2 regions of the Streptomyces sp. NPDC058240 genome follow, and region 2 is predicted to be linked to the other one. Evidence: riboswitches for the same ligand, from Rfam matches in the RefSeq annotation. Region 2 holds a riboswitch; the other holds the start of a gene.
What was found. A riboswitch is a leader RNA that binds a small molecule or an ion and turns the genes downstream of it on or off. The one in region 2 is predicted to bind cyclic di-AMP.
Positions count from the first base shown of each region.

Region 1 (5,024 bases), on a different contig from region 2:
CTTGCGCTCGTAGAAGCGCACGCCGCCGACGACCTTGTAGGGCAGGCCGACGCGGATGAAGATCTCTTCGAAGACACGGGACTGGGCGTTCGTACGGTAGAAGATCGCGACGTCGCCGGCCTTGGCGTCGCCCGCGTCGGTCAGCCGGTCGATCTCGTCGGCGACGAACTGCGCCTCGTCGTGCTCGGTGTCGGCGACGTAGCCGGTGATCCGGGCGCCCGTACCGGCGTTCGTCCAGAGGTTCTTGGGGCGGCGGCTCTCGTTGCGCTCGATGACCGCGTTGGCGGCGGACAGGATCGTCTGCGTGGAGCGGTAGTTCTGCTCCAGGAGGATCGTCGTCGCGTTCGGGTAGTCCTCCTCGAACTGGAGGATGTTGCGGATGGTCGCGCCGCGGAAGGCGTAGATCGACTGGTCCGCGTCACCCACGACACACAGCTCGGCCGGGGCGTCGCCCTCGCCCGCCGGGCCGACCAGCTCGCGTACGAGGGTGTACTGGGCGTGGTTGGTGTCCTGGTACTCGTCGACCAGGACGTGCCGGAAGCGGCGGCGGTAGTGCTCGGCGACGTCCGGGAACGCCTGGAGCAGGTGGACCGTCGTCATGATGATGTCGTCGAAGTCCAGCGCGTTGGCCTCGCGCAGCCGGGACTGGTACATCGCGTAGGCCTGGGCGAGCGTCTTCTCGAAGCCGTCCGCGGCCTGGCCGGCGAAGGTCTCCTCGTCGATCAGCTCGTTCTTCAGGTTGGAGACCTTGGCCGTGAACGACTTCGGCGGGAAGCGCTTCGGGTCGAGGTCGAGATCGCGGCAGACCAGGGCCATCAGCCGCTTGGAGTCGGCGGCGTCGTAGATCGAGAACGACGAGGTGAAACCGAGCCGCTTGGACTCGCGGCGCAGGATGCGTACGCACGCGCTGTGGAAGGTCATGACCCACATGGCGTTGGCGCGCGGCCCGACGAGCTGCTCGACGCGCTCCTTCATCTCGCCCGCGGCCTTGTTGGTGAAGGTGATCGCCAGGATCTGGCCGGGGTGCACCCCGCGCTCGGCGAGGAGGTGGGCGATCCGGTGGGTCAGCACCCGGGTCTTGCCCGAGCCGGCCCCGGCGACGATGAGCAGCGGGGATCCCGCGTGGACGACGGCGGCGCGCTGCTCGGTGTTCAGCCCGTCGAGGAGCGCCGCGGAGTCGATGACGGGGCGGTGCGCGCCGTCGCGGTAGTAGGCGTCCCTGGGCGGCGGGGGCCCGTCGAACACGCCCGCGAAGAGGTCCTCCGGCACCGCTTCGGGTGCGGAGTCCTCGGGGGGCGGCGGGGGCTCTTCCTCCGAGTGCTGGAGGCCGGCCAGGAAGCTGTCGTCAAAGAGGCTGCTCATCGCTTGTCGAGTCTAGGCCGCTCCACCGACACCCGGAGGCCGCATGACCAACCGCACACAGCGCACCGGACACGCAGAGGGATCGAGCACCCACTCCACGTAAGGAATTCCGGGCCTCCACCACCCGCCGCGGCAAGGTCACGAAAATGTATCGGGCATATCGAACATCAACCTTCACAGCAGCACCATGGGTTGGCTAGCGTGCTCGACCGGGCGGCCCGTACCCCCTTGAGGCGAACCACGCCGAGCGGGCGCCCCCGCCGAATCCGGGCTGCCCCCGCGGGAGTTCGGAACCGGGGACCCACACGCAGTACCGGGGTGAATCGGTCCTTATCCCCCACTCGGACCGTAGGGCAGCCTTCCGTTCCGCCCGAACCCGACAGCTAACCCGGTAGGCGGTCCACGGAAGGAGATGCCGGCCTTGGCGTCGCATCGCAAACCGCGCACCCGGGTGCGCACCACCGCACCGGCCGTCGGGCTCACCACGGCGGCCCTGGCGTCCGTGACCCTGCTCTCCACGCAGAGCGCCATGGCCGCCCCGGATCCGAAGCCCGGCGTCGAGGACGTCCAGAAGAAGGTCGACGACCTCTACCGGCAGGCGGGCACCGCGACCCAGCAGTACAACCAGGCGAAGGAAGCCTCCGCCACCCAGCGCGCCAAGGTCGACGCCCTGCTGAACGACGTGGCGAAGCGCGCCGACAGGCTCAACGACGCGCGCAGGACGCTCGGCACCTACGCGGCCGCGCAGTACCGCAGCGGCTCCATCACGCCGAGCGCCACGTTCTTCCTGGCCGACGACCCGCAGTCGTACTTCGACCAGAGCCAGTTGATGGACCGGATGACCAGCCGGCAGCAGAAGGCGATCACGGACTTCCGTACACAGCAGGCCAAGGCGTCGAAGAAGCGCGCCGAAGCGGTGCGGAGCCTGGAGACGCTGACGACGACGCAGACCACACTGCGCACCAGCAAGCAGAACGTCCAGAAGAAGCTGGGCGAGGCGCGCACGCTGCTGTCGAAGCTGACCGCCGAGGAGAAGGCGCGGCTCGCGGCGATCGAGCGCAAGAAGGAGGCGGAGGCCAGGCGCAAGGCGCAGGAGCTGGCGAAGCAGCAGGCCGCCGCGAAGGCCGAGGCCGAGCGCAAGGCCGAGGAGGCCGCGAAGGAGTCGGGGGGCGGTACGGGCACGGGCACCGGGACCGGCTCGGACAGCAGCGCCACCACCAAGGCGGAGAAGGTCCTCGCCTTCGCCAGGGCCCAGCTGGGCAAGCCGTACGTCTGGGGCGCGACGGGCCCGGCGTCGTACGACTGCTCCGGACTCACCCAGGCGGCGTGGAAGTCCGCGGGCGTGGACATCCCGCGGACGACGTGGGACCAGGTCAAGATCGGCACCCGGGTCGCCACGGCGGATCTGCGGCCGGGGGACCTCGTCTTCTTCTACGACGACATCAGCCACGTCGGCATCTACAAGGGCGACGGGATGATGATCCACGCGCCGAAGCCCGGGGCGAACGTGCGCGAGGAGTCGATCTACTACATGCCGATCTACGGCAGCGTGCGACCGGCGTAGCGACTCGCACCGTCACCCCGGCCGCCGGACGGCCGGGGACCGGGGCCGCACGGCGGGATCAGGTCCAGAGCGTGGCGATGAAGATGTTGAGCATCGTCAGCCCGCCCACCGCCGCGAAGGCGCCCTTGTCGGCCTTCTCGTCGTCCCGCTTGATGTAGACGAGCGCGAGGACGACGACCAGGACCAGCAGCTTGACGCCGATCTTGATGTTGTTCACGTGGTTGCCGTCGGCCTCGTTCAGCCCGACCAGCGCGACACCGGTGACCAGCATGGTCAGCGCACCGTGCAGCATCGCCGGGACGAACCGGGCCGTGCCCGCGCCCATCGCCTTCATCTGGGTCAGGAAACCGCCCAGCAGGGAGGCGATACCGATGATGTGCAGGGCGACGAAGACATGAATGAGTACGTCCATGAGGCCGCAGCCTAGCCCTGGCCATATCACCACTCGACAGGCAGGTACACCTTCCCGACCACTTCGCTCGCGCCTGTACCAATTGCCTGACTCTGGTGCAATTTCTCTGATCACTCGACGACATTGCCACGCCAAATTCAGACAATAAGCGTCATTACGACTCCTGCCCGTGCCCCGGGTTTAGCGTCCCTGAGCAGGTGACCGGCTTCACCGCCACTCCGTACGCGGACGGCGCACCGGTCGCCCCGCCGAGAGATCGGGCGGGCCCGCCGGTAGCCCCCGGCGGGCAGTCGTCAGGAAGGACGCACGCCCTCGTGGCAGCGCATCGAAAACCCAGGCAGCGCCCGTACACCGGCCCTGCTGCCCGCACCGCGGCGACCCTCGCCTTCGCCGGGGCCGCCACCGCCGCGGTACTGCCCGGACCGGCGCACGCCGATCCGCAGCGCACCCCCGCCCAGGTCAAGGCCGAGGTGGACCGGCTGTACCACGACGCGGAGGTCGCCACCGAGCAGTACAACGGCGCGAAGGAGAAGGCCGCCGCCGCGGAGGACGCCGTCGACACCCTGCGCGACGAGGCCGCCCGCAGGACCGAGCGCCTCAACGCCTCGCGCGACGCGCTGGGTTCGTTCGCCGCCGCGCAGTACCGCACCGGCGGCCTCGGCACGTCCGTGCAGCTGGCGCTCTCCTCCGACCCCGACCAGTACCTGGAGCGGGCGTCGTACGTGGACCGGATCGGCGACCGCCAGGCCGCCGCGCTCAACAAGGTCCGGCGGCAGGTCGCCCAGATCGCCACACTGCGCTCGCAGGCCAAGGAAGAGCTGGCCGCACTGGCCGCCCGCCGGGCCGAACTGAAGAAGCACAAGGCGAAGATCACGGCCAAGCTGGCCGACGCGCAGCGGCTTCTCGACCGGCTGAGCCCGCCCGAGCGCACCGCCTACGAGAACTCCGACCACGGATCGGCCGACGGCGCGCTTTCCACCGACCGTGCCGACCGGAGCACCGCGCGCGGCTCCGTCCGGGCGCCGAACGCCCGCGCCGCCGAGGCCGTCGCGTTCGCGTACGGGGCGCTCGGCAAGCCGTACGTCTGGGGCGCCACGGGCCCCTCCTCGTTCGACTGCTCCGGGCTCACCCAGGCCGCCTGGCGCTCCGCCGGTGTCTCGCTCCCGCGGACCACGTACACCCAGATCAACGCCGGCCGGCGCGTCTCCCGCTCCGAACTCACCCCGGGCGACCTGGTGTTCTTCTACTCCGGCATCAGCCACGTCGGGCTCTACATCGGCAACGGCCAGATGATCCACGCCCCGCGCCCCGGAGCACCGGTCCGGATCGCGCCGGTCGACCAAATGCCTTTCGCCGGGGCCACCCGGGTGGCATAGGCTCCCGTCTCCGATCCGGAGCAACCCGCCATCGGAGCAACCGCCTTCGGGCCGGACCGCCCTCGGACCGGCCCGCCGTCGCCCAACCGGCCGGAGGACAACCCCACATGCCCATGGACGCCGATGTCCAGAACCATGCCCGTACGCTCGCCCAGCGCTCCCCGGACCACCTCCGGGTCGGGCCCTTCACCGTGCGGTACAACCCCAACTGGTCTAGCAAGTACGCCAATTACGCCATACCCGACCGGGACGCCGAGCCGACAGCCGAGGATCTCGACGCGCTGATCGCGGCGTTCCGCGAGCACGACCG
Region 1 is NZ_JBHVWT010000003.1:362,221-367,244, reverse strand. Features, by position in the region: gene pcrA (DNA helicase PcrA) at 1-1,362, opposite strand, end outside; cyclic di-AMP (ydaO/yuaA leader) riboswitch at 1,611-1,776, shown strand; gene ACFVX4_RS09515 (NlpC/P60 family protein) at 1,775-2,926, shown strand; gene ACFVX4_RS09510 (hypothetical protein) at 2,985-3,338, opposite strand; gene ACFVX4_RS09505 (NlpC/P60 family protein) at 3,653-4,714, shown strand; gene ACFVX4_RS09500 (GNAT family N-acetyltransferase) at 4,822-5,024, shown strand, end outside.
Region 1: linked by a shared signal. The riboswitch ahead of ACFVX4_RS09515 (NlpC/P60 family protein) and the one ahead of ACFVX4_RS25510 (M23 family metallopeptidase) in region 2 are both predicted to bind cyclic di-AMP.

Region 2 (8,493 bases):
CCGCGCTGGACGGCGAGGGACTCGGCGGTCGGTTCGAGGTCCAGGGTGAGATGGACGGAGCCGTCCTCGAAGCTGCGCTGCTGGGTGTATCCGGCATCCCGGAACACCTTGATCATCTTGTTGTTGGCGGGCAGCACCTCGGCGGCGAAGCGGCGGATGCCACGCTCGCGGGCAACGGCCGCGATGTGTTCGAGGAGCGCCGAGGCGACGCCCCGGCCCTGGTGCGCGTCCTGGACGAGGAAGGCGACCTCGGCCTCGTCGGCGGGTGCGGAGGCGGGCCTGCCGCGCTCGTCGATCCGGTCGTAGCGGACGGTCGCGATGAACTCGCCGCCGACCGTGACGGCGAGTCCCACCCGGTCGACGTAGTCGTGATGGGTGAAGCGGTGCACGTCCCGGTCGGACAGCCGGGGGTACGGGGCGAAGAACCGGTAGTACTTCGACTCGTCGGAGACCTGCTCGTAAAAGCTGACCAGCCGTTCGGCATCGTCCGTGGTGATGGGCCTGATGCGCGCGGTGCCTCCGTCGCGGAGCACCACGTCCGCTTCCCAGTGGTCGGGATAGGCGTGATGCGGACTCTGCTCCGGCGCGGGCTGCATGGGCAAAGACTACGGCTCCGCCAGCAGTCGCGTAGGTCTCGGGGCCGGGGCAGTCTGAGAGGGCCGATCGGCGGTTCACCAGGCGTTGCGGGCGTTCCCCGGGTCGGCCGGAGCACTGCGCACCGCGTGAGAGACTGGTCTAGACAACTTTTGATTCGTGAAGGGCAGAACCATGGCTGAGCGCCGCGTCAACGTCGGTTGGGCCGAGGGCCTGCACGCCCGCCCCGCTTCCATCTTCGTCCGTGCCGCCACGGCTTCCGGCGTCCCCGTGACGATCTCCAAGGCCGACGGCAACCCGGTGAACGCCGCCTCCATGCTCGCGGTCCTCGGTCTCGGCGCGCAGGGTGGCGAGGAGATCGTGCTCGCCTCCGAGGCCGATGACTCCGAAGCCGCCCTGGACCGTCTTGCGAAGCTGGTCACCGAGGGACTCGAGGAGCTCCCGGAGACCGTCTGAAACGATTTCCCCGAGAGAGCCGCGGCACCCTGAACCGGAGCCGCGGCTCTTTCGTTTTCCCGGAACGGACCGTCCGGGGGGAGCACACGAAATTCCGGCACGCCAATTTCAGGCAGGACGAAATGGCCCCGCGAAATCACGCCTCTTTGTATACGGCGTAATTGTTAATGCCGGACGCCTGCGGTGTTTACGGAATGTTGCGAGGTCCTCACGCGCCCAGTGCGGGGAGCGGCGGGCCGCCGGCCCGGCCGGTCGGTCCGGCGCAGCCGGTGCGCGGCGGCGGCCCGTTCCGCGTGATGGGCGGCCAGCGCCCTGGCCCGTTCCGCGTCGCCGCGCGCCACCGCGTCCACGATGGCACCGTGCTCGGCCCAGGAATCCACCGGCCTGGCCGGCTGCTCGACCGCGTACATCCAGGCGATCTTGTGTCGCAGCTGGGTGAGCAGCGCGATCAGGCCGGGGCTGCCGGAGGCCTGCGCCAGCGTCTCGTGGAACCAGCCGCCCAGCGAGCGCAGATCCCCGCTCTCGCCCCGCCTGGCCCGGTCCTGGCCGAGCCGCACGAGACCGCGCAGCACCTTGAGGTGCGCCTCGGTGCGGCGTTGCGCGGCGCGTGCGGCGCCCAGCGGCTCCAGCAGCATCCGGGCCTCCAACAGGTCGGCCGCCTCCAGCTCGGTGGGCTCGGCGACGCAGGCACCCGCGTGCCGGCGGGTGACCACGAAGCCCTCGGACTCCAAAGTGCGCAGCGCTTCCCGTACCGGGACACGGGAGACCCCGTAACGGCGTGCCAGCAACTCCTCCGTGAGACGGCTGCCGCGTTCGAAGACACCGGAGACGATGTCGTCACGGATTGCCGTACATACCGAATGCGCCGGAATGCGCATGTCCGAACCTCCGCCTTAATCCCCGCGAAACGCGGTCGGCCGACGCCTGTTCTGCGACTCTATTGCAATGCGGTCGCATTTCCGACGCCGGGCAGAAATTCATGAATATCTTTTGGCCACGGGGCGGTTCGACGGACGGTCGGCGTCCGCGGGCACACGGCGGGCATGCCGAAGGCCCCGGCATGCTGCCGGGGCCTTCGACGAGGTGCTGCGGTGGGGCGTCGGTCAGACGCTGACGCCGTGGGCGCGCAGATACGCGACCGGGTCCATGTCGGAGCCGTACGACGGCGTCGTCCGGGCCTCGAAGTGGAGGTGCGGCCCGGTGGAGTTGCCGGTCGAGCCGGAGAGGCCGATCTGCTGGCCCGCGCCGACGCTCTGGCCGACGGAGACGCCGATCGAGGAGAGGTGGCCGTACTGCGTGTACGTGCCGTCCGTCATCCGGAGCACGATGTTGTTGCCGTACGCGCCGCCCCAGCCGGCCTCGACGACCGTACCGGCGCCGACGGCGACGACGGAGCTGCCGGACGCGGCGTGGAAGTCGATGCCCGAGTGGCTGCCGGAGGACCAGAGCGAGCCGCTGGACTTGTAACCGGTGGTGACGTACGAACCGGCGACCGGGAGCTGGAAGGAGCCCAGCCGGGTGCGCTCGGCGGACCGGGCGGCGCGTGCCTTCTCGGCACGGGCCTCGGCGGCGCGCTTCGCGTCGGCCTCGGCCTCGGCCTTCTTCTTGGCCTCGGCCTTCCGCTGGGCCTCCGCCTTCGCCTTCGCCGCGACGTCGGCCTGGTGCTGCTGCGCGTCGGCCTGAGCGTCGATCCGGTCGGCGAGGGTCTTGTCGATGGCGATGACCTGGTTGAGGCCGGTGTCGCTCGCGGAGAGGGCCTCGGAGTCGGCGGCGAGGGCCGGAGCGGCCATGCCGCCGATGACGCCGGTGGTGGCCAGAGCCGCGACGCCGACGACCTTCGCGCTCCTGCGCGTCAGTCGACTCGGGGCACGGTGCTTCCCGGTGGCACGGGTGAACGCCATGAAGTGGCTGATCCTTTCCTTCCTTCTCGCCTACCGGGTTAGCTGACGGGTTCGGAGCAGGAAGGTCTCCTACGGACGCCCCGGCCCCATCGAGGCTCAGGCATCCGATTCACCCCAGGGACTACGTGGGTCCCCGGCTCCCCAGGCTCGCGCCTGACGGGGACTCGGCGATGACTGTCCGGTACGTCGCGGATGCGGCATACGAGTGACGGACAGCCGAGCCGACGCTAAGCGGGGTCGCTTTCATTCACCAAACGGACAGGACGTTTTGTAGCGCATCCCACAGGGCAGACAGGCAACCTCCCCATCAGAACGGACAAAAGGGAAGGCTCCGGCGAGAACTTGCTCGCCAGAGCCTTCCCTTTGTCTCGATATGTGGCGATATACCGGATAGCCGGACTGGCCGTCCGACAGGGCGGCCACGGCGGGGCGGCCGATCCGGCAGCCGGTGACCACCGGGTCGGCCGTCCGGCGGGCGGTCGTCAGCCGGTGACCACCGACACTTCTCCGATGCCCAGAGCCCGGACGGGCTCCTCGATCCGTGCCGCGTCGCCGACGAGGATCGTGACCAGCCGGTCACCCGGGAAGGCGCTGACGACCGCCGCCGTCGCCTCGACCGTGCCGGTCTCCGCGAGCCGGGCGTACAGCTGCGCCTGGTAGTCGTCGGGGAGGTGCTGCTCCACCTGGTCGGCGAGGGTGCCCGCGACGGAGGCCGCCGTCTCGAACTTCAGGGGCGCGACACCCACGAGGTTCTGCACCGCCGTCTCGCGCTCCTCGTCGGTCAGGCCCTCGGCCGCCAGCGTCCGCAGGACCGTCCACAGGTCCTTGAGCGCCGGTTCGGTGGACTCCGTGTCCACGGAGCCGCTGATGGCCAGCATCGCGGCCCCGGTCGCGCCCGAGGCGGAGTCCGGGGCCGACGACCGCAGCACCTGGGCGAAGGCCCGTACGCCGTACGTGTAGCCCTTCTCCTCGCGCAGCACACGGTCGAGACGGGAGGTGAGTGTGCCGCCCAGGCAGTACGTACCGAGCACCTGGGCCGGCCACACGCTGTCATGCCGGTCGGCGCCGATCCGGCCGATCAGCAGCTGTGTCTGCACTGCGCCCGGACGGTCGACGATCACCACCCGCCCGGTGTCGTCGGCGGTGATCGGCGGGGCGGGACGGGGCTCGGCGGCCTCTCCCGACCAGTCGCCGAGGGTGTCGGCGAGCAGGGCGTCCAGGTCGATGCCGGTGAGGTCGCCCACGACCACGGCGGTCGCCGCGGACGGCCGGACGTGGGCGTCGAAAAAGGCACGCACGGCAGCCGAGTCGATCCGCTCCACCGTCTCCTCGGTGCCCTGGCGCGGGCGCGACATGCGTGCCGCGGCCGGGAAGAGCTCCTTGGAGAGCTGCTTGGCGGCGCGCCGGGCCGGGTTGGCCTGCTCGTGCGGGATCTCGTCGAGCCGGTTGCGTACCAGCCGCTCGATCTCGCTGTCGGCGAAGGCGGGCGCCCGCAGCGCCTCGGCGACCAGTGCGAGCGCCTTGGCCAGCCGGGAGGCCGGGACCTCCAGGGAGACGCGGAGGCCGGGGTGGTCGGCGTGCGCGTCGAGGGTGGCGCCGCAGCGCTCCAGCTCGGCGGCGAACTCCTCCGCGGTGTGCTTGTCCGTGCCCTCCGACAGCGCCCGCGACATGATCGTGGCCACACCGTCGAGGCCCTCGGGCTCGGCGTCCAGCGGGGCGTCGAGGAAGATCTCGACCGCCACGACCTGCTGACCGGGGCGGTGGCAGCGCAGCACCGTGAGGCCGTTGGGCAGGGCGCCGCGCTCCGGCGCGGGGAAGGCCCAGGGGCGGGCGACGCCGGGGGCCGGCTGCGGGTGGTACTGCATCGAAACTCCAGTCGCGGCAGCGTCGGTCACTTGTCCGCTCCTTCGTGCGCGTCGGTGTCGTCGGCGTCGGTCTCGTCGGTGTCCGCTGCGTCCGCGGGCTCGGTCGATTCGACCGGCTCGTAGACCAGCACCGCGCGGTTGTCGGGGCGCAGCTGGGCCTTGGCGGCGGCCTGGACCTCCTCCGCGGTGACGTCGAGCACCCGCTGCACGGCGGTCAGGGCGAGCTGCGGGTCGCCGAACAGCACGGCGAACCGGCACAGTTCGTCGGCACGGCCGGCGACCGTGCCGAGCCGGTCCAGCCATTCGCGCTCCAACTGGGCCTGCGCGCGCTCCATTTCCTCGGCCGTGGGGCCCTCGGCGGCGAACCGGGCGAGCTCCTCGTCGACCGCGGTCTCGATCTGCGGCACCTCGACGCCGCCGGACGTCTTGACGTCCAGCCAGCCGAGCGACGGCGCACCGGCCAGCCGCAGCAGCCCGAACCCGGCCGCCACGGCCGTACGGTCACGGCGGACCAGGCGGTTGTGCAGCCGCGACGACTCGCCGCCGCCGAGCACGGTCAACGCGAGGTCCGCCGCGTCGCACTCGCGGGTGCCGTCGTGCGGCAGCCGGTAGGCGGCCATCAGCGCCCGCGCCGGAACCTCCTCGTGCACCTCCTCGCGCAGCTGCTCGCCGATGATCTCGGGGAGCGCGCCGTCGCGCGGCGGCTGCTTGCCGTCGTGGGACGGGATGGAGCCGAAGTACTTCTCGATCCAGGCGAGGGTCTGCTCGGGGTCGATGTCGCCGACGACCGAGAGCACCGCGTTGTTGGGCGCGTAGTACGTACGGAAGAAGGTGCGGGCGTCCTCGAGGGTCGCGGCGTCCAGGTCGGCCATCGAGCCGATCGGGGTGTGGTGGTACGGGTGGCCCTCGGGGTAGGCCAGCGCCGTGAGCTTCTCGAATGCCGTGCCGTACGGGACGTTGTCGTAGCGCTGGCGGCGTTCGTTCTTGACGACGTCGCGCTGGTTCTCCATGGACTCTTCGTCGAGCGCGGCGAGCAGCGAGCCCATGCGGTCGGCCTCGAGCCACAGGGCCAGCTCAAGCTGGTGCGTGGGCATGGTCTCGAAGTAGTTGGTGCGCTCGAAGCTGGTGGTCCCGTTGAGCGAACCGCCGGCCCCCTGCACCAGCTCGAAGTGGCCGTTCCCCTTGACCTGGCCGGATCCCTGGAACATCAGGTGCTCGAAGAGGTGAGCCAGACCGGTGCGCCCCTGGACCTCGTGGCGCGAACCGACGTCGTACCAGAGGCAGACCGCGGCGACCGGGGTCAGATGGTCCTCGGAGAGCACCACGCGCAGGCCGTTGGCCAGGCGGTGCTCGGTCGCTGTCAAGCCGCCGGAGCCGGCCTGAGCGGTGGCCGTGTGACCCATGGGCATGTACGTCCCTTCGATCGCGATACTGGATTTCCTGCGAGACCTGCCACTTTAAGCAAGCGCACGGACACCTGGCGAAGTTCCCATACTGCGGAAGTTCGCGTGAAAGAGGGGCGCATCCCCCGCGCGACGGGTCGAAAAACCGACCCGACCGGGGTCTGGAACGCCTCTTGGGACGGGTCGAGGTCGGCGATGTCAGTGCGGCGGTCCACAATGGTCCGCGTCAGAACCTGAGGTTGCCCGAACAGAATCCGTGAAGGAGTCGCAGCAGCGATGGCCCGCCGCAGCACGAAGACCCCGCCGCCGGACGACTTCGAGGAGAAGATCCTCGACATCGACGTCGTCGACGAAATGCAGGGCTCCTTCCTCGAGTACGCGTACTCGGTGATCTACTCACGGGCCCTGCCCGACGCCCGTGACGGCATGAAGCCGGTGCACCGCCGCATCGTCTACCAGATGAACGAGATGGGCCTGCGCCCCGATCGCGGCTTCGTGAAGTGTGCCCGCGTCGTCGGCGAGGTCATGGGTAAGTTGCACCCGCACGGGGACGCGTCGATCTACGACGCGCTGGTCCGTCTGGCGCAGCCGTTCTCGATGCGGCTCCCCCTGGTCGACGGCCACGGCAACTTCGGCTCGCTCGGAAACGACGACCCGCCTGCCGCCATGCGGTACACCGAGTGCCGGATGGCCGACGCGACGTCACTGATGACGGAGTCGATCGACGAGGACACCGTCGCTTTCCAGTCGAATTACGACGGCCAGGAGACGGAGCCGACCGTTCTCCCCGCCGCGTACCCGAACCTCCTGGTCAACGGGTCGTCCGGGATCGCGGTCGGCATGGCGACCAACATGCCGCCGCACAACCTGGGCGAGGTCATCGCCGCCGCCCGCCATCTGATCAAGCATCCGGGCGCCGACCTGGAGACCTTGATGCGGTTCGTGCCGGGTCCCGATCTGCCCACCGGTGGCCGGATCGTGGGCCTGGGCGGCATCAAGGACGCGTACGCCCGCGGGCGCGGCACGTTCAAGATCCGTGCGACCGTCTCGGTGGAGAATGTGACGGCCCGCCGCAAGGGCCTGGTCGTCACCGAACTGCCCTTCTCCGTCGGCCCGGAGAAGGTGATCGCCAAGATCAAGGATCTGGTCTCGGCGAAGAAGCTCCAGGGCATCGCGGACGTGAAGGACCTGACCGACCGCGAGCACGGCCTGCGCCTGGTCATCGAGGTGAAGAACGGCTTCGTGCCGGAAGCCGTGCTGGAGCAGCTCTACAAACTGACGCCGATGGAGGAGTCCTTCGGCATCAACAACGTGGCGCTGGTCGACGGACAGCCGCTCACGCTGGGGCTCAAGGAGCTCCTGGAGGTCTATCTCGACCACCGCTTCGACGTGGTGCGCCGGCGCAGCGAGTTCCGCCGGAGCAAGCGCCGCGACCGGCTGCATCTGGTCGAGGGCCTGCTCGTCGCGCTGATCGACATCGACGAGGTCATCCGGATCATCCGGTCCAGTGACAATTCGGCGCAGGCGAAGGAGCGGCTCATCGAGCACTTCTCGCTGAGCGAGACCCAGACGCAGTACATCCTGGACACCCCGCTGCGTCGGCTGACCCGGTTCGACCGGATCGAGCTGGAGAGCGAGCGGGACCGGCTCAACAGCGAGATCGACGAGCTGACCGCCATCCTCGAATCGGACACCGAGCTGCGCAGGCTCGTCTCCACCGAACTGGCCGCGGTCGCCAAGAAGTTCGGCACCGACCGGCGTACGGTGCTGCTGGAGTCGGCCGGTTCGCAGGTCGCCTCGGTGCCGCTGGAGGTCGCGGACGACCCGTGCCGGGTGCTGCTGTCCTCGACCGGTCTGCTGGCCCGTACCGCCAACGACGAGCCGATCGTTCTCGCCGAGGACGCCAAGCGTTCCAAGCACGATGTGATCGTGTCGGCCGTGCCGGCGACGGCCCGTGGCGACGTGGGCGTGGTGACGTCGACGGGCCGGCTGCTGCGGCTCTCGGTGATCGATCTGCCCCAGTTGCCGGACACCCACGCGGCGCCCAGTCTGTCGGGCGGGGCGATGGTCGCCGAGTTCCTCACCCTGGAGAACGACGAGTCCGTCATCTGCCTCACCACGCTCGACGAGGCCTCCCCCGGCCTGGCGATCGGCACCCTTCAGGGGGTCGTCAAGCGGGTGGTGCCGGACTACCCGGCCAACAAGGACGAGCTGGAGGTCATCGCCCTCAAGGACGGTGACCGGATCGTCGGCGCCGCCGAGCTGCGGACCGGC
Region 2 is NZ_JBHVWT010000018.1:46,876-55,368, forward strand. Features, by position in the region: gene ACFVX4_RS25495 (GNAT family N-acetyltransferase) at 1-596, opposite strand, end outside; gene ACFVX4_RS25500 (HPr family phosphocarrier protein) at 769-1,050, shown strand; gene ACFVX4_RS25505 (GntR family transcriptional regulator) at 1,215-1,928, opposite strand; gene ACFVX4_RS25510 (M23 family metallopeptidase) at 2,154-2,951, opposite strand; cyclic di-AMP (ydaO/yuaA leader) riboswitch at 2,964-3,131, opposite strand; gene ACFVX4_RS25515 (M16 family metallopeptidase) at 3,434-4,816, opposite strand; gene ACFVX4_RS25520 (M16 family metallopeptidase) at 4,843-6,225, opposite strand; gene ACFVX4_RS25525 (DNA topoisomerase (ATP-hydrolyzing) subunit A) at 6,496-8,493, shown strand, end outside.